DNA from 2 places in the Mesorhizobium sp. M0140 genome. Region 1 is predicted to be linked to the other one. Evidence: predicted binding sites of a transcription regulator. Region 1 holds the regulator's gene; the other holds the start of a gene.
What was found. The regulator LexA, encoded in region 1, represses DNA repair genes until DNA is damaged. The targets are predictions, from matches to a motif close to TGTTCNNNNTGTGTTCNG.
Positions count from the first base shown of each region.

Region 2: a site for LexA is predicted at 4,546-4,563, ahead of NKJ37_RS28645 (ATP-dependent helicase). Genes of this name have one in related genera too.

Region 1 covers NZ_JAMYTM010000013.1:91,905-101,212, forward strand. The annotation lists gene gltA (citrate synthase) at 1-94, opposite strand, end outside; gene gltX (glutamate--tRNA ligase) at 280-1,704, opposite strand; gene NKJ37_RS15525 (ComEC/Rec2 family competence protein) at 1,806-4,256, shown strand; gene lexA (transcriptional repressor LexA) at 4,250-4,990, opposite strand; gene kynU (kynureninase) at 5,401-6,648, opposite strand; gene kynA (tryptophan 2,3-dioxygenase) at 6,728-7,564, opposite strand; gene NKJ37_RS15545 (AMP-binding protein) at 7,561-9,186, opposite strand.
Region 2 covers NZ_JAMYTM010000042.1:16,684-25,991, forward strand. The annotation lists gene NKJ37_RS28625 (EamA family transporter) at 1-134, shown strand, start outside; partial or broken gene NKJ37_RS28630 (dienelactone hydrolase family protein) at 145-1,032, opposite strand; gene NKJ37_RS28635 (hypothetical protein) at 1,465-1,899, shown strand; gene NKJ37_RS28640 (glucose/quinate/shikimate family membrane-bound PQQ-dependent dehydrogenase) at 2,035-4,350, opposite strand; gene NKJ37_RS28645 (ATP-dependent helicase) at 4,603-7,266, shown strand; gene NKJ37_RS28650 (ABC transporter permease) at 7,554-8,603, opposite strand; gene NKJ37_RS28655 (ATP-binding cassette domain-containing protein) at 8,600-9,308, opposite strand, start outside.

The DNA of each region.
Region 1 (9,308 bases):
CCTTGAATTCATGGGTCTTGCCGGCGAATGCAAGCGTTGCCGTGGCCTCCTGGGTCTTGCCGCCCAAATCCATTTTTTTCGCAGCTTCGGTCATTGCAAACTCCTTCTTGTTTCCTCATGCCGGCAAAGGCAAAATTCTGCAGAGCGACACGTCGAAAATCACCGCAATGCGCGTATTCGCCACCGCATCTCAGGAGGTGCGTGCCAGATTGGGCCAAGGCCTAATGTTGCACTGCGAAACCCGCCTTTCAATGCCAATCTTCTTGGGCCAGTTTGCTCCTAATCGATTTGATCTGAGATGCGCGCCAGGCTTTCCTCGCGGCCGAGCACGGCGAGCACATCGAACACGCCCGGCGAGGTGCTTTTGCCGGTCAACGCAGCGCGCAAAGGCTGGGCCACCGCGCCGAGCTTGTGACTGCCGGCCGCTGCCACCTCGCGGATCGCCGCCTCCGCCGAGGCGGCTGTCCAGTCACCCGCAAGCCCGTTCAAAGCTTCGTGAGCACTGCGCAGGATCTTGCGGGCATCGTCGGTAAGCAGAAGGGCCGCCTTGTCGTCGATCGGCAGGGGGCGCGTGGCGAACAGGAAGGCCGCGCCATCGACGAGCTCGACCAGTGTCTTGGCGCGCTCCTTCAGGCCCGGAAGCGCTGCCAGCAACTGCGCCTTGGTGCTGTCGTTCAGGCGCGCGGCGATCGCCGGGCCACCTTCGAGATAGGGCAGGGTGGCGATGAAGATGTCGAACAGTTCGGCATCGCTCATGCGGCGCATATGCGCGCCGTTGATCGCCTCCAGCTTGGCGAAGTCGAAGCGCGCCGCGCCCTTGTTGACATCGCCGATGTCGAACCACGAGATCATATCCTTGATCGACATGATCTCGTCGTCGCCATGGCTCCAGCCAAGGCGCGCCAGGTAGTTGAGCAGCGCCTCCGGCAGGTAGCCCATGGCGCGATAGGCCTCGACGCCAAGCGCGCCGTGCCGCTTCGACAGCTTGGCGCCATCGGCGCCGTGGATCAGGGGGATATGCGACATGGACGGCACGTCCCAGCCCATGGCGTTGTAGATCACGGTCTGGCGAGCGGCATTGGTCAGATGATCGTCGCCGCGAATGATATGGGTGACGCCCATATCATGATCATCGACGACGACGGCATGCATGTAAGTGGGATTGCCGTCAGAACGCAGGATGATGAAGTCATCGAGATCCTTGTTGGGAAAGCGCACCTCGCCCTGGACACGGTCATGGACGATGGTCTCGCCTTCGGTCGGCGCCTTGATGCGGATGGCGCCCTTGACGCCTGCGGGCGCCTCAGAGGGGTCGCGGTCGCGCCAGCGGCCGTCATAGCGGGGCGGCAGCCCCTTGGCTCTGGCAGCCTCGCGCATGGCCTCCAGTTCGGCTGGCGTGGCATAGCAATAATAGGCCATGCCCATGCGCACGAGCTCCTCGGCCACCTCGCGGTGGCGCGGCGCACGCTCGAACTGTGACACCGGCTCGCCGTCCCAGCTCAGGCCAAGCCAGGAAAGCCCGTCGAGGATGGCAGCCGTCGCGGCTTCATTGGAGCGTTCACGGTCGGTGTCTTCGATGCGCAGCAGCATCGTGCCGCCAGTGTGCTTTGCATACAGCCAGTTGAACAGCGCCGTGCGCGCGCCGCCTATGTGCAGATAGCCGGTGGGCGAGGGGGCAAAACGGGTGACGACCTTGTCGGACATGGAACTCTCGGAAACCATCTGAAGCGGGTGCGGTTGCGCGGACTTTCGCGCGCCCGGCGTTCATGTAGCATAGGGTGTCGAGGGCGCAAGGGGCAGACCCGATGGCTGGACGAGGCTGGGGCTCGGATCAGGGCGAGGACGCTGCCATCGGCGTCAGCGAACGGTCCCTCTTTGCGCCTCTGCCATTGCCGTCGCCCCTCCTGCCGGATCCCGGCCAAGCGCCGTTACAAGCGGATGTCGCCGCCTCTGTTCCTGTTGCCGAAACCGGCAGGATCGTTCGCGTGCGCCGGCAAATCAGCCTGACATCACTGCCTCGCCTGCGCCACAGCGTGAACACGGCGGCGAGCCTGGAACTCGACCGGGGCGTGGCCTTCCTGCTGGTGCCGGTCTGCCTGGCGATCGGAGCGATCGGCTATTTTTCGCTGACGGCTGAACCCGACTTTGCGAGACCTGTCGCGGTTGTCATTCTGACGGGGATCTGTGCGCTGGTCTCGCGCTCATGGCCAAAGACCCATCTGTGTTTCATGGCGGCACTTTTGTGCGCCCTAGGACTGCTTGCTGCCAAGGTCGAGACGTGGCGTGCGGGCACACAAATGTTGGGCTCGGAAATTTCGACGCAAGTCACCGGCCGCGTCGTCTCGCTCGACCGGATGGAAACCGGCCGTATCCGGCTGACCATCGACGTGACATCGACCGCAAGACCGAAACTGCGCTATGCGCCGGAACGGGTGCGGCTTTCGGCACGCAAGATCCCGGCTGACGTGACCGCCGGCTCCCTCATCACCGGATATGCCAAGCTCTTGCCGCCGACCGGGCCGGTGCGGCCGGACAGCTATGACTTCTCCTTCGACAGCTACTTTGCCGGCATCGGTGGCAGCGGGTTCTTTCTCGGCAATCCAAAGCTTGTCGTCAACGATGACGGCGACATGCCGCTGCCGGCCCGAATTTCCTCTAGCGTGGAAAATGCCCGTGAAGGCATCGCCGACCATATCAGGGCGAGCGTCGGCGGCGCCGAAGGCGAGATCGCCGCGGCGCTGATCGTCGGCGTGCGCGCCGGCATTCCCGATGACATCAATGAGGCGATGCGACGTACCGGCATCTACCACATCATCTCCATTTCGGGACTGCACATGGCTCTGGTCGCAGGCACCATCATGGGTTTGCTGCGCGGCGCCTTCGCCTTGTTTCCCGACTTTTCCGCGCGTCGCCCGGTCAAGAAGTATGCCGCCGCCGCCGCACTGTTCTCGATCGCGGCCTATCTCATCATCTCGGGAGTCGTCGTTGCCGCCGAGCGCAGCTTCATCATGCTGGCGGTGATGCTGATTGCCGTGCTGTTCGATCGAGCAGCACTCACCATGCGCAATCTGGCGATCTCGGCGATCGCCGTCATCGTGGTGTCGCCGCATGAGGTGGTCGGCCCGAGTTTTCAGATGTCGTTCGCCGCGACCGCGGCTCTGGTCGGCGCCTATGCCGGCTGGGCGGATCACCGCGCGGGAAAAGCAAGACCGCCGCCGCCAAAGCGATCCGTGCCCGGTTTCCTGACGCGAAAATTCCTGCTGGCGGCAACCGGCCTTGCCATGACCTCGATCATCGCGGGAAGCGCGACGACGCTGTTTGCCATCTGGCATTTTCAGCGTGTCTCGCCGCTCAGCCTGTTTGCCAATCTCGCGGTAATGCCGATCGTCACCGTCGTCATGTTCCTGGCCGTCGCCAGCGCGCTGTTGATGCCTTTCGGATTGGATTGGCCGGCTCTCTACCTGATGGGTAAGGGTCTGACGATGATGATCGCCATATCAAGCTGGATCTCCGAGCGTTCGCCTGTCGATGGGGTCGGGCTGATTTCGCAGCAGTCGGTCCTGTTGGTGGCAATTGCCCTGGTCATCGCGACGATGGCGACAACTTGGCTGCGGCTCGCTGCTCTGCCATTCGCGCTGGCAGGCTTGCTGACCGTCTCGGATACGCGCACGCCGGATGTGCTGATCTCGGAAGACGCCCGGCTGGTGGCGTTGCCGATCGGTGGCGGTGAGCTTGCCGTCAGCCGGGAACGGCCGAACGAATTCACCGTCGACAACTGGAAACGCGCCCTGACATCAGAAACCATCGTCGTTCCGGAGGTGTTCGACAACAGCGACGGGCAATTCGACGTCGCGGATGCCGTTGAGCTACCGCCGGGATCGCCGTTCTATTGCTCCTCAGACGTTTGCGTGGCCAGGCACATGTCCGGTGCGATCATTGCCTATGTCGAGGACCGCAAGGACACCTGGAAAGCCTGCGGCTTCGCCGAGCTGATCGTCATCAATGACGCCACCGCGTATGACGCCTGTCACAATCCGCTGGTTCTCGTCATCACCAAGCGGCAACTGGCTCGCAAAGGCAGTGCCGCGGTCTTCTTCGATCGCCAATCGGCGACCACGCCGGCGACGATCAGCTTCGCGGTGGACAGCCCATATCGGCCCTGGCACACGCAACGCAAATACTCTCGTGAGGCGAGGGGGCTGGCACCCTTTAAGAAACCGGAGAAGCCAGCGGCCAACCCACAGCCGCCTCAGTAGCGGCGGATCAGGCCGACGAGCTTGCCTTGCACCTTGACCCTGTCCGGGCCGAAAATACGGGTTTCATAGGCCGGATTGGCGGCTTCGAGAGCAATCGAAGCGCCCTTGCGGCGGAACCGCTTCAGCGTCGCTTCCTCTTCATCGACCAGCGCCACGATGATCTCGCCGGGGCTCGCCGTGTCGGCATTGCGGATGATGACGGTGTCGCCGTCGAAGATACCGGCCTCGATCATCGAGTCGCCCTTGACCTCCAGCGCATAGTGGGCGCCGCCCATGATCATGTCCGGCGGCACCGAGATCGAATGCGTCTGATGCTGGATGGCATCGATCGGCACACCGGCGGCGATACGGCCCATGACCGGGATCGACACGGCGGAGACCGCATCGTCATCATTGCCGGGCGAGGGCATCCGCGAAGGCGCCGGCTTGATCTGCCGGCCAAGGGCGCCACCCTGACCGAGACTGCCCTGGATGACGCTTGGCGAAAACTTCTTTGCCGCGTTGAGACCGGGCGCGATCGAGTCCGGCAATCGCAGCACTTCCAGCGCGCGTGCCCGGTTGGGCAACCGGCGAATAAAGCCGCGCTCCTCAAGTGCGGTGATCAGCCGATGAATCCCGGATTTGGAGGCAAGGTCAAGCGCCTCCTTCATCTCGTCGAAGGATGGCGGAATGCCGCTCTCCTTCAGGCGTTCATGGATGAACATCAGCAGTTCATGTTGCTTGCGCGTCAGCATGGCGGCCCCCAGGTTACCTGAAACCAGAATCGAAAAACAAACCCAGAACAAACCCTATCTGTTCCAGTTGTGTTCTGCAACCGTTTAAAGTTTAATGAATTTGTTAAGGCTGCTGAAATTATTTGGCGCTTGCCAGCAGGTCGCGATCAACAGGCGCTAGGCACGGCGATGCGCCTGCTCACATTGAAATTATTATGGTTAATGACCTGTGGCTCATCCTCGACCCAGGCTTGGCATTATCAGTCTATCGACCCCCACAAAGGACGATATCAATCTTCGGGACGTTCGTTTGCCGTGAACGAAACGGAGCCAAAACGCCAACGTCTGTTGGCATTTGTGGCTGGAAATTCAGCCCTCCGTCATCTGCCAGGCAGTGAGGGCGGCGGCGGTGGATCGCGGGGATCGTTGCGTCAGGTAACGGCTTCCTTGACCGCGAAACGGCGGTCCTTCCATGCGCCCGTGCGCAGAATATCCTCCAGCACCTCAACCGCCAGCCACACATCCTTGTAGCCGACATAGAGCGGCGTGAAGCCGAAACGGATGGTCGATGGCGCACGAAAGTCACCGATGACGCCGCGCTCGATCAGCGCCCGCATGATTTGATAGCCGTGATCGTGAAGGAACGACACCTGGCTGCCGCGCCTGGTCGCGTCGCGGGTGGTCTCCAGCGTGAGACCGTAGGCGCCGCACCTGGCTTCGACGAGCTGGATGAACAGTTCTGTCAACGCGACACTCTTCTTTCGCAATGCCGCCATGTCGACGTCATTCCAGATGGCAAGCGCGCCTTTGAGCGCCCCCATCGACAGGATCGGCTGAGTGCCGCACAAAAAGCGGCGGATGCCGGTGCCGGCAACATAACCCCGTTCGAAGGCAAAGGGCCGCGCATGGCCCCACCAGCCGCTGAGCGGCTGGCTGATATCGCCGTGGTGGCGCTGCGCGGCATAGATGAAGGCCGGTGCGCCCGGACCGCCGTTGAGGTACTTGTAGGTGCAGCCGATGGCGAAATCGGCATTTGCGTGATCGAGCTCGACGGGCAGGGCGCCGGCGGTGTGGCAAAGATCCCAGACGATCAGCGCTCCGGCCGCATGAGCTTTGCGCGTCAGCGCCGACATGTCGCGCAGTTCACCCGATTTGTAATTGACGTGGTTGACCAGCACCACCGCCACGTTTTCGTCGATCAGCTCTTCGATGGTCGGCGCGTCGACACCCGCGAGGCGCAGCAGGACGCCGTCCCGGGTCGAGGCCACGCCTTCGGCGATGTACAGGTCGGTGGGGAAACTGTCACCTTCGGCGACAATGACCGACCGGTCTGGCCGCATCTCCAGCGCCGCATGCAGCACCTTGTAGATGTTGGTCGATGTCGTGTCGCAGACAACGGTCTGGCCGACCGCGGCTCCTATCAGGCGTCCGAGCTGGTCGCCGAGTTCGATTGGCATCTCGAACCATCCGGCGGTGTTCCAAGCTCGGATGAGATCCTGGGCCCATTCTTGGGTCGCCGCCTGCTGCAGCTCGCTGAAAACGGCATGAGACGCTGCCCCCAGTGAATTGCCGTCGAGATAGATCATCCCCTCCGGCAGAATGAAACGGTCGCGCATGGCCCGCAGCGGATCCGTGGCATCCATCGCTTCGACTGCGGCGAGATCAGGAATTCCACTCATGGTCGGTCAGTCCCGGTTGTTCGCGAAGGGTTTTCCGCTACAGGCGCGTCCCCTCGGTGTGCCTGTTTCCATTTCGACGTCAGAGCCGGGTGCGGACCGTCCACAGCTCCGGGAACAGCACGACCTCGAGCATTTTCTTCAGATACGAAGCACCCGACGTGCCGCCGGTGCCGCGTTTCAGGCCGATGATGCGCTCCACCGTGGTGACGTGGTTGAAGCGCCAGCGGCGGAAGTAGTCCTCGAAATCGACCAGCTTCTCGGCCAGTTCGTAGAACATCCAGTAGCGCTGCGGATCGCGGTAGATGGTCTGCCAGGCGACCAGCACCTCTTCATTCTCGGTTCGCGTCTCACGCCAGTCCGTGCGCCTGGCATCGGCACCGATGTCGAATCCGTTGCGCGCCAAAAGCAGCAGTGCCTCGTCATAGAGCGACGGCTCGGCCAGGATCGCTTCCAGCTTCCCGCTCAGGTCGGGCCGGTGCTTGTGCGGCCCGAGCATTGCCAGGTTTCGGTTGCCGGCCATGAACTCGATGGCGCGATACTGCCAGGACTGGAAGCCCGAGGACTGGCCGAGCGCGTCGCGGAACTCGGTGTATTCGCTGGGCGTCATCGTCCGCAGCACATCCCAGGCATTGTTCAGCTGCTCGAAGATGCGCGCAACGCGCGACAGCATCTTGAAGCTCGGCTCGAGCCGGTCGGCGCGGATCGAGCGGATCGCGGCGCCGATCTCGTGCAGAGCGAGCTTCATCCAGAGCTCGGAGGTCTGATGCTGGATGATGAACAGCATCTCGTCATGCGCCGATGACAGCGGCGTCTGGGCCTCCAGCACTTTCTCCAGGTGCAGATAGTCGCTGTAGGACATGCGCTCCTTGAACGACATCTGGGCGCCTTCGGACGCCGGATCGTATGGCTCGCTCAATTGATTTTCTCCGTGCGCAGCCGGAAGCGCTGGATCTTGCCGGTCTGGGTCTTGGGCAGAGCGGCGATGAATTTTACCGATCGCGGATATTTATAGGGCGCGATCGTTGCCTTGACATGGTCCTGCAGGCGCTTGGTGGTGAGGGCGTCGGGCGCGACGCCCTGCACCAGCACGACATGCGCCTCGACGATCTGGCCGCGTTCGGCGTCCTCTGCACCGATCACCGCGCATTCGGCGACATCCGGATGCGATAACAGTGCTGCCTCGACCTCGGGTCCGGCGATGTTGTAGCCGGCGCTGACGATCATGTCGTCGGAGCGCGCGGCGAAATGGAAGAAGCCGTCTTCGTCCTGCGTGAAGGTGTCGCCGGTGATGTTCCAGCCGTCGCGCACATATTCCTTCTGCCTGTCATCGGCCAAGTAGCGGCAGCCGGTCGGGCCACGCACCGCCAGCCTGCCGGTCGTGCCGCGCGGCACCTCGCGCATCTCGTCGTCGAGGATGCGCGCCTCGTAGCCGCCCACCGGCTTGCCGGTCGACGCAGGCTTCATGTCGCCAAAACGGTTGGAGATGAATATGTGCAGCATTTCGGTGGCGCCGATGCCGTCGAGGATCGGCTTGCCGGTCTTTTTCGTCCACTCTTCGAAAACCGGAGCGGGCAAGGTTTCGCCGGCCGAAACTGCAACGCGCAGCGACGACAGGTCGGCACCTTCATCCATGGCCTTCAGCATGGCGCGGTAGGCAGTCGGCGCGGTGAAGGAGATCGTCGCTTTGTAGGTCTCGATGATGTGGATCATGTTGGGTGGCGTCGCCTGCTCCAGAAGCGTCGCCGCCGCACCGAAGCGCAGCGGAAAGATAGCGAGCCCGCCAAGGCCGAAGGTGAAGGCCAGCGGCGGCGAGCCGACGAAGATGTCGTCCGGCGTCACCTCCAGGATTTCGCGAGCATAGGCGTCGGCGATGATCAGCAGGTCGCGGTGGAAATGCATCGTCGCCTTCGGAACGCCTGTCGTGCCCGAGGTGAAGCCGAGCAGCGCGACATCGTCGCGGCCGGTGTCAACTGCGGTGAACGTTACCGGCTTGTCGAGAGCGGCACGATCGAGTTCGGCATCATGGTTGGCGGTGCCGTCGAAACCGATGACCTGCTTGAGGAACGCGCTGTCCTTGGCGCAGGCAGTCATCTCGTCCATCAGTCTGGTGTCGCACAGCGCGACGGTAATCTCGGCCTTGTCGACGATCTTGGCGAGTTCGCCGGCGCGCAGCATCGGCATGGTGTTGACGACCACGGCGCCAACCTTGGTGGCGGCCAGCCAGCAGGCGACCATGGCGGGGTTGTTGGCGGAGCGGATCAGCACCCGGTTGCCGGGCTCGACGCCATAATTCTCGACCAGCGCGTGGGCCAGCCTGTTCGTCCAGTCGGACAGTTCCTTGTAGGTGCGGCGGCGGCCATTGCCGATCAGCGCGGTGTGGTCGCCCAGACCTTTCTCGACCAGCTTGTCGGTCAGTTCGACGCCGGCGTTGAGGCGTTCGGGATAGTCAAAGCCATCGAGCAGGATATCGGGCCATTGCTCCGGCGGCGGCAGGTGATCGCGCGTGAACGTGTCGATATGCGCTGAAGGCCCAAGCATGTCGCCGCTCTCCCGTCTGCTGCCTGGCCAGTGCGCGATGCGCCTTGGCCGGATGTAGTGGATCCTAAGGTCCTGCTCTGAGGAAGCTTCGTACTACCCATCGCACCTGCTGAGATGCGCCC
Region 2 (9,308 bases), on a different contig from region 1:
TGTCGCTGCTGCCCGTCACCGCTACGCTGATCGGCGTCGTCGTGCTGCGCCAGATTCCAAGTTTTGCCGACTGCCTCGGCATTGCGCTGGTGGTCGCCGGCGTCGCCTTCCACAAGCCGGCGAACACGGATTAGACGGGTGCCCCTACGCCAATTTCTGCTTGAGGAAGGCGATCGTTCTGCCCCAGGCCAGGTCGGCCGCCTTCTTGTCGTAGCGCGCTGCCGACGTGTCGTTGTTGAAGGCATGGTTGGCGCCTTCATAGACATAGACCGTGTATTCGACATGCGCCGCGTCGAGTTCCTTCTTGAAGGCGTCGATGCCGGCATTGATGCGCTCGTCCAGTCCGCCCTAGTGCAGCAGCAAGGCCGCCTTGATCTTGGACATATCGGCGGCCTTCGGCTGCATGCCGTAATAGGCAACGCCGGCACTGAGATCGGGGGCGTTGATGGCCAGCATGTTGACCGTGCCGCCACCCCAGCAGAAGCCGATGGCGCCGACCTTGCCGTTGCCGTCCTTGTCGCTCTTGAGGAAAGCGACGGTCGCAACACCGTCGGCGATGGTCTGCGCCGGATCGAGCTTGGCGAACATGTCGCGCGCCTTGTCTTCATCGGTTGGCGTTCCGCCGAGCGGCGACAGAAAATCCGGCGCCAGCGCCACGAACCCCTCCAGCGCCACGCGTCGCGTCACATCGCGGATATGCGGGTTGAGCCCCCTGTTCTCATGCACGACGATCACCGGGCCGAGCTTGCCCGCCTTGTCCACCGGCTTGACCAGATAGCCCTTCATTTCGCCGCTGCCGCCGGGATAGCTGATGTCCTCGCCCTTCACCCGCGGATCGTTGTCGGCGACAACAGCCGCTTGCGCCGAATTTGCCGCCAGAAGCGGGGCGATCGCGGCGGCCGCCGCACCCGATCCGGCAAGCCGGGTCAACTGCTCCATGAACCGGCGGCGATCGAGCGTCAGATGCGTATATTCGTCATAGGCGTCGATCATCGCCTGGGTGATGGCGGGCTTGGCGTCGGGTTTCGTCATGGATCGGGTCCTCTGCTTCGGGCTTTAATTGCCAGCTACATAGGGACCAAGCCGGCATGGTCCAGTCGACCACTCATCGCGGCCGTCGACCGCTTCAGGGTATGCCGCCGGCCGCGTCCCGGCAGTAAAGCCGGTGCCATGCGCGGCCGTGTCATCACTTTTTGGTCATTGGCGATAAATCCTGCTGGCGCTGCCACAATCGTGAGGGAAGGTGGCTATCGACGGTATCTTGACCGCGTGCCTACACGTCAAACCCAGAAGGAAGCGATGACCATGACCATGCCTTCCCCGATCCTCGCCAGCGCGCTCGTCCTTGCGGCGGCCGTCGCTTTGGCCCTGTGCTCGATGGTTCTGAACGCAGGCAGACGATCGTTGATCAGGGTCCGCGCTGAGCGGAACCGCAACACGAAAACCCAGGGTTGAGGTGACGCTATGAACGTCCAGGACATCGTCAACACCGTTTCGCAGAAGGCCGGCCTCGACCAGGCGACGACGGAGAAAGTCGTCGGCACCATTTTCTCGGTGCTCGAACACGAGGCGGAAGGCACAAGCGCCTCGGCGTTCTTCGCCAAGATCCCCGGCGCCGACGACCTCGCCCATCAATATGACGTCATGGCCGCCGCTCCGGCCGGCGGTGGCGGTTTTCTGTCGTCGTTGCAGGGCGCGCTTGGCGGCGTTCTCGGCGAGAAGGCCGGCGCGCTGATCAACGGCATCGCCGCGCTCAAAGCATCCGGGCTCGATATGGCGCAAATCCAGAAGGCCGGTGCAACGCTGATCCAGCAGGCCGAAGCCGCCGCCGGCCCCGACCTGACCAACAAGGTGCTCGGCTCGGTGCCCAGCCTGAAGGGTCATCTAGGGATTGGCTGATCGACAACGGGTCGATCGGAAGATTTGCCGCCCCTCATCGCCCAGTCGGGCACTTCTCCCCGTCACTATACGGGGAAAGACACCGGCACAGATGAGGGGCGGCGCGACCTCTGAAAGATCGCGTTACCCTGTCGCCTACTTCGGCAGCGCGTAGGCCATAACATAATCCCCGGGCTTGGTGCCGACCGAACCGTGGCCGCCGGCGACGATGACCACGAACTGGCGGCCGTCGGCGACCGTATAGGTCATCGGCGTCGATTGCCCGCCGGCCGGCAGCCTGGCCTGCCACAGCTGCTTGCCCGATGTCAGGTCATAGGCGCGCAGATAGTCGTCGACCGCGGCCCCCAGGAAGGCGACGCCGCCAGCCGTGATCATCGGCCCGCCGATGCCCGGCACCCCGACTTTCAGCGGCAGCGGCAGCGGCGTCATATCGTAGACGGTGCCGTTGCGGTGCTTGTAGGCGATCTTGCCGGTCCTGAGATCGGCGCCGGCGACATAGCCCCAGGGCGGCGCCTGGCAAGGAATGCCGAGCGGCGACAGGAACGGTCCCATCACCACCGCATAGGGCGCGCCCTCGTTGCGGTTCAGCCCCTGCTCGCTGCCGCGCCCTTCGTCCGGCGGCGGCACCTGATCGCGCGGGATCAACTGCGATTTGAACGCCAGGTAGGTCGGCATGCCGAACAGCACCTGCCGGACCGGATCGACGGCGACGCCGCCCCAGTTGAAGGTGCCGAAGTTGCCGGGGTAGATCAGCGACCCCTGGACGGAAGGCGGCGTATAGCGACCCTCATAGCGCAGGCCCTGGAATTCGATCCGGCAGGCCAACTGGTCGAACATGGTTAGGCCCCACATGTCGGCGCCGGTGAGCGGCTTCGGCATGAAGGTGAGATCGGAGACCGGCTGCGTCGGCGATGTGTGGTCGCCTTCGATCGCGCCGCCCGGCGCCGGCACTTCGTTGACCGCAATGACCGGCTCGCCGGTGCGGCGGTCGAGCACATAGAGGTCGCCCTGCTTGGTCGGTCCGACCAGCGCCGGCACCACCGTGCCGTCGGGTTTGGTGATGTCGATCAGGCTCGGCTGTGCCGGTACGTCCATGTCCCAGAGATCGTGGTGCACGGTCTGCCGCACCCATCGCACCTGACCGGTGTTGAGGTCGAGCGCGGTGATCGACGACGAGAACTTCTCGACATTGGAACTGCGCCCGGCGCCGAGCTGGTCCGGCGTCTGGTTGCCGAGCGGCACGTAGAGCAGGCCGAGCTTCTCGTCGGCGCTCGGCGTCGACCACATGTTGGGCGAGTTGGCGGTATAGGTCTGGCCGGCCGGCAGCGGCGTCGTCTGGTCCGGATTGCCGGAATCCCAGTTCCACACCAGCGCGCCGGTGGCAGCGTCGTAGGCGCGGATGACACCGGACGGCTCCTGCGTCGAATAATTGTCGTTGACCGCGCCGCCGACAATGATCTTGCCGCCTGATATCAGCGGGGCCGAGGTCGAGTAGTAATAGCCCGACTTCGGATAGGGCATGTTGGTCAGAAGGTTCAGCGTGCCGCCCTCGGCGAAAGCCGGGCAGACCTGCCCGTTGGCGGCGTCGAGCGCGATCAGCCGCGCGTCCGAGGTCGGCAGGTAGACGCGGGTCGCACAGGGCTGCCCGGCGGCGCCGGCGGCATCGGCATAATAGGCCACGCCGCGGCAGGTCTGGTGCTGGCGGTCCTTGTCGAGCTTGACCTTGGGATCGAAGCGCCATTTCTCCTTGCCGCTCGCGGCATCGATGGCGATGGCGAAATTGTGCGGCGTGCAGATGTAGAGCGTGTCGCCGATCTTCAGCGGCGTCACCTGATAGGTGGTCTCGCCGACATCGTCCGGACCCTTCACGTCGCCGGTCTGGTAGGTCCAGGCAGGCTGCAGCTTGGCGACATTGTCCGGTGTGATCTGGTCGAGCGGCGAATAGCGCTGGCCGAACTGCGTACGTCCGTAATAGTGCCACTCGCCGGCCGGCACATCATTGCCAAGATTGGCGTTGGCGACCACCTTGTCAGTGCCAAGTTCGCCGGCAATGTCCTTCGGATCTGAAGTCATCGAATAACCGGCGACGGCCAGCGAGGCCAGCACGGCAAGGATCAGCGGCGCGCGTGCGTCAGGGCCGACAAGACCCCGCCTCGCCCACGGCGTCAGCAGCCACAAAGCGAGAAGCACGATGATGCCGCCGCGCGGTCCAAGTTCCCACCAGTCGAAGCCGGTTTCCCAGACCGCCCAGGCCAACGTGCCGAGCACGATCACCGCGTAGAGCCACAGTGCGGTGGACCGGCGCCGGTAGAGCAGCCAGGCGGCGATCAGGAAGGCAAGGCCGGCAACGACATAGTACCAGCTGCCGCCCAGCATCGCCAGGCGGATGCCGCCGCCGCCGAGTGCCAGGCCGATGAGGAAAAGAATGAGGGATGTGATGGTGACAGCCAAGATGATACTCCTTCGACTGTTGCGCTTCGCGGCGCGGCCATGGCAACCCGGCATTGCGTCGCTGCCCGAAGCACAACTTTCTCCTGACGGTCCCGCCTGTCAAGCACGGGCCTCAAGCGCAGGCGGTAATGGTCCATCGCAATTGGAATAACATCGACCGCAGTGGGAGCGCGGGGCAGCAATCGGGCACTTTAGCGGAACAAAACGTAGACAGTTCTGGTCTTTCCCCACCGAATCACTACATTCGGGGCAATGTCCGGCTTTTCCGAAGACATGCCCTTTTTCGACGAACCCAATGCGCGGCCCACGGCCCCGTCGGGCATCGCCGCGCGCGCCATGGCTGCCCGCAGCGGCCACAACAACGCGCCCGACTATCTCAAGGGGCTGAACCCCGAGCAACGGCTGGCGGTGGAAACCACCGAAGGCCCGGTTCTGGTGCTGGCCGGAGCCGGCACCGGCAAGACCCGCGTGCTCACCACGCGCATCGCTCACATCCTCGCCACCGGCAAGGCGTTCCCGTCGCAGATCCTCGCGGTGACCTTTACCAACAAGGCCGCGCGCGAGATGAAGATCCGCATCGGCGTGCTGATCGGCGAAGGCAATGTCGAGGGCATGCCATGGCTCGGCACCTTCCACTCGATTGGAGTGAAGCTGCTTCGCCGCCATGCTGAACTCGCCGGTTTGCGCTCCGATTTCACCATCCTCGACACCGACGACGTCGTGCGGCTGATCAAGCAGCTGATCCAGGCCGAAGGTCTGGACGACAAGCGCTGGCCGGCCAAGCAGTTCGCCCAGATGATCGACGGCTGGAAGAACAAGGGGCAAGGCCCGGCCGACATCGCCGAGGGCGATGCGCGCGCCTTCGCCAACGGCAAGGGCCGCGAGCTCTACAAGGCCTATCAGGAGCGGCTGAAGACGCTGAACGCATGCGATTTCGGCGACCTGCTCTGCCACCCGATCCGCATCTTCCGCGCCAATCCGGACGTGCTCAAGGAATACCATAAGCGCTTCAAATACATCCTCGTCGACGAGTACCAGGACACCAACACCGCCCAGTACATGTGGCTGCGGCTCCTGGCGCAAAGGCCGGATGCCGGGCGCAAGCCTTCGGCGACTAATCTCCAATCGGCCGAAGGCCGCAAGGACGACCGTCCGTCCGAGCCGTTGCGAGGCCCCCGCGGAGGGCCCGCGCCGGCAGGCGCGGAACAGCCCGTGAGCGTGAATATATGCTGCGTCGGCGATGACGACCAATCCATCTATGGCTGGCGCGGCGCCGAGGTCGACAACATCCTGCGCTTCGACAAGGATTTTCCCGGCGCCACCATCATCCGGCTGGAGCGCAACTACCGCTCGACCGCGCACATACTGGGGGCCGCCTCCCACCTCATAGCCCACAATGAGGGCCGCTTCGGCAAGACGCTGTTCACCGACCGCAACGAGCCGGAGGACGGCAAGGTGCATGTCCACGCCGCCTGGGATTCCGAGGAAGAAGCGCGCGCCGTCGGCGAGACCATCGAGACCTACCAGCGGCAAAAGCACAATCTCAACGACATGGCGATCCTGGTCCGCGCGTCCTTCCAGATGCGCGAATTCGAGGATCGTTTCGTCACGCTCGGTCTCAACTACCGCGTCATCGGCGGCCCGCGTTTCTACGAGCGCATGGAGATCCGCGATGCGCTGGCCTTCTTCCGCGTGGTGGCGCAAGGCGCCGACGACCTCGCCTTCGAGCGCATCGTCAATGTGCCCAAGCGCGGCCTTGGTGAAGCCACCATCCGCCAGATCCACGACACGGCCCGCGCGCTGCGCATCCCAATGCTGGAAGCCGCCGCCAAGCTCGCCGAAAGCGACGAGTTGAAGCCGAAGCCGCGCGCCGCCTTGCGCGAAGTCGCGGCCAGTTTCGAACGCTGGCAGAAGGCGCTGGAAACCACGCCGCACACCGAACTCGCCGAGACCATTCTCGAAGAGAGCGGCTACACCGACATGTGGAAGAACGACCGCTCGGTTGAAGCCCCCGGCCGGCTGGAGAACCTGAAAGAGCTGATCCGCTCGATGGAGGAGTATGAATCGCTGCGCTCCTTCCTCGAGCATGTCGCACTGGTCATGGACGCTGAGCAGAACGCCGGGCTCGACGCCGTCTCGATCATGACGCTGCATTCGGCCAAGGGCCTCGAATTCGAGACCGTCTTCCTGCCCGGCTGGGAAGAAGGTCTGTTCCCGCACCAGCGAGCGCTGGACGAAGGCGGCCGCTCCGGGCTGGAGGAAGAGCGCCGGCTTGCCTATGTCGGCCTGACTCGCGCCAAGAAGAACCTGCATCTGTGGTTCGTCTCCAACCGCCGCATCCACGGCCTGTGGCAGTCGACCATCCCGTCGCGCTTTCTCGACGAACTGCCGGAAGCCCATGTCGAGGTCGCCGAAAGCGGCAACTCCTATGGCGGCTACGGCAACTCCTACGGCGGCGGTTCTTTTGCCTCCGGCCGCGGCGGCCAGGGCGCAGGACGGCAGAACCCCTATGGCGCCTCGCGCTTCGACAATGTCGGCGCCGACACCGAAAAATCCGGCGCCTTCTCCAACACCTATGCGACGCCGGGCTGGCAGCGCGCGCAGGCCAACCGCACCGAAGCCACCGACCGCAACTGGGGCTCGCGCTCCGGCCACCAGGTCGAGCGCATCGGCTATGGCGAGACCGATTCCGGCTACGGCGCCGGCCGCACCTCGGTCAAAGGCCGCACCATCGACGGCGAACTGGTCGCCAAATCCGTCGCCGACACGCCATCGCCCTTCAATGTCGGCGACCGCGTCTTCCACCAGAAATTCGGCAACGGCAACATTTCCGCGATCGAAGGCAACAAGCTGACCATCGACTTCGACAAGGCCGGCCAGAAGCGCGTGCTGGACGGGTTCGTCGCGGCGGTGTGAGCGCCCGCTTGCCCTACAAGCGACCATTCTCTGGCGGAAGCCCCACCTTCGTCATCCACGGGCGGAGCAGGAGCGTAGCGACGCGGCGCAGACCCGAGGATCCATGCCGGGACTCAAACGCGTCACCACGGTGCAGAATTCTGCTCCGCTGCATTCCTGGGCGAAGGTCGCGGCATGGATCCTCGGGTCTTCGCGACGGAGCTGCGCTCCTGCTTCGCCCGTGGATGACGAAGTGATTGATGTCTCCGCCAATCGTCAAGGCATGCGGTTCGCCAACGAAACAGCCCTCACCGATACCTTGCCTGGTTCCACTTATGCCCGAGCAGCGACAGGATGATGATCAGGCCGTTGAAGAACTGCACGTAGAAGCCGCTCAACCCCGCCGCGACGACGCCGGTCTGGATGAAGGACACGGTGACCGCGCCGATAGCGCCGCCGACCACGGTGCCGATGCCGCCCCAGGTCGGCGTGCCGCCGACGAACACCGAGGCCAGCACCGGCAGCAGATAGCCGTCGCCGGCGGTCGGCCACCAGGTGAAGTTGATCATCACCGAGAAGGTGCCGGCGAGCGCCGCACCGATGCCGACGAAGACGAACACTTTCACCCGCACGCGCTTGACGTCGATGCCCATCTGCTGGGCGCTGTCGGGATTGTCGCCAACCACCCTCACCTGCGCGCCGAAGCGATGGCGGTTGTAGAGCATCGCCGACAGCACGACGAAGCCGATCGCCCAGAAAATCTGCACCGGAATTCCCAGGAGCTGGCTTGAAAAGATCGTGTAGGCCCAGCTGTCGCTGAGGCTGGTCAGCGCCATCGACTTGCCTTCGTTGATGATCTGGATCAGGCCGCGCAGCAGGAAATTCATGCCGAGCGTTGCGATCAGCGACGACAGCCCGCCATAGACCACCAGCGAGCCTACCAGGAAGCCGAGCAGCATGCCGGTGACGAGTGCGGCGGCGATGCCGAGGAACGGATCGTAGCCGGCCTGCACGACCAGCGCGAAGACCCATGAGGCGAAGCCCATCGTTGCCGGAAACGACAGGTCGATCTCACCGCAGGTGACGACGAAGACCAGCGGCACCACCACGAACAGCGCCACCGGCAGCGTCGTCAGCACCGAGCGGTAGAGATACCAGGTGGTGAAGACGGTCGGGTTGGCGATCATGAACACCGCCATCATGACGATGAACACGGCGAGCGTGCCGAGCGCGGCACGGTTGTCGAGGATGAAGCCGCGCATCCAGTGATCGGATGGGTGTTTCCACTCTTTCTGGGCACTGGGGCGGGGAATGCCGGCGGACGGCTCGTGCAGGTCGGGCTCCATGGTCTTGCTCATCGTGCTCTCTGCTCCGCGTCGCCGGCATCGTGCAGCCCGGCCAATCCGCCGGGATGCGCGACCTCTTCCATGAAGTTGATGAGATCTTCGGCCGACTTGACCTCGCTGCGGTCAGTCGTCAGTGCGACCTTGCCACGGTCGAGCACGACGAAGCGGTCGGCGATGTCGAAGACATGATGGATGTTGTGGCCGATGAACAGAATCGAGCGGCCGCTCGCCCGCACCTGACGCACGAAATGGAACACCTTGGCGGTTTCGGTCAGCGACAACGCCGTCGTCGGCTCGTCGAGGACGATCAACTCCGCCTGCTTGTAGATGGCGCGTGCGATCGCCACGCCCTGGCGTTCGCCGCCCGAAAGCTGGCCGACGATCGACTGCGGCGTGAACACTTTCGAGGTGAAGCCGATCTCGCGCATCAGCCGGCTCGCTTCCTCGATCTCCTTGTTGACCCTGAGAAAGCCCATGAAGCCGGTCAGTTCGCGGCCCATGAAGATGTTGCGAACGATGGTCTGCTGCACGGCCAGCGCCCGGTCCTGGAACACCGTCTCGATGCCGGCCTCGCGGGAACGCGCCGCGCTCCACCCGGTCACCGGCTTGCCGCGCACGAGGATTTCGCCGCTGGTCGGCTTGACCACGCCCGAGAGGATCTTGATCAGCGTCGACTTGCCGGCGCCATTGTCGCCGAGCAGGCCGACGACCTCGCCG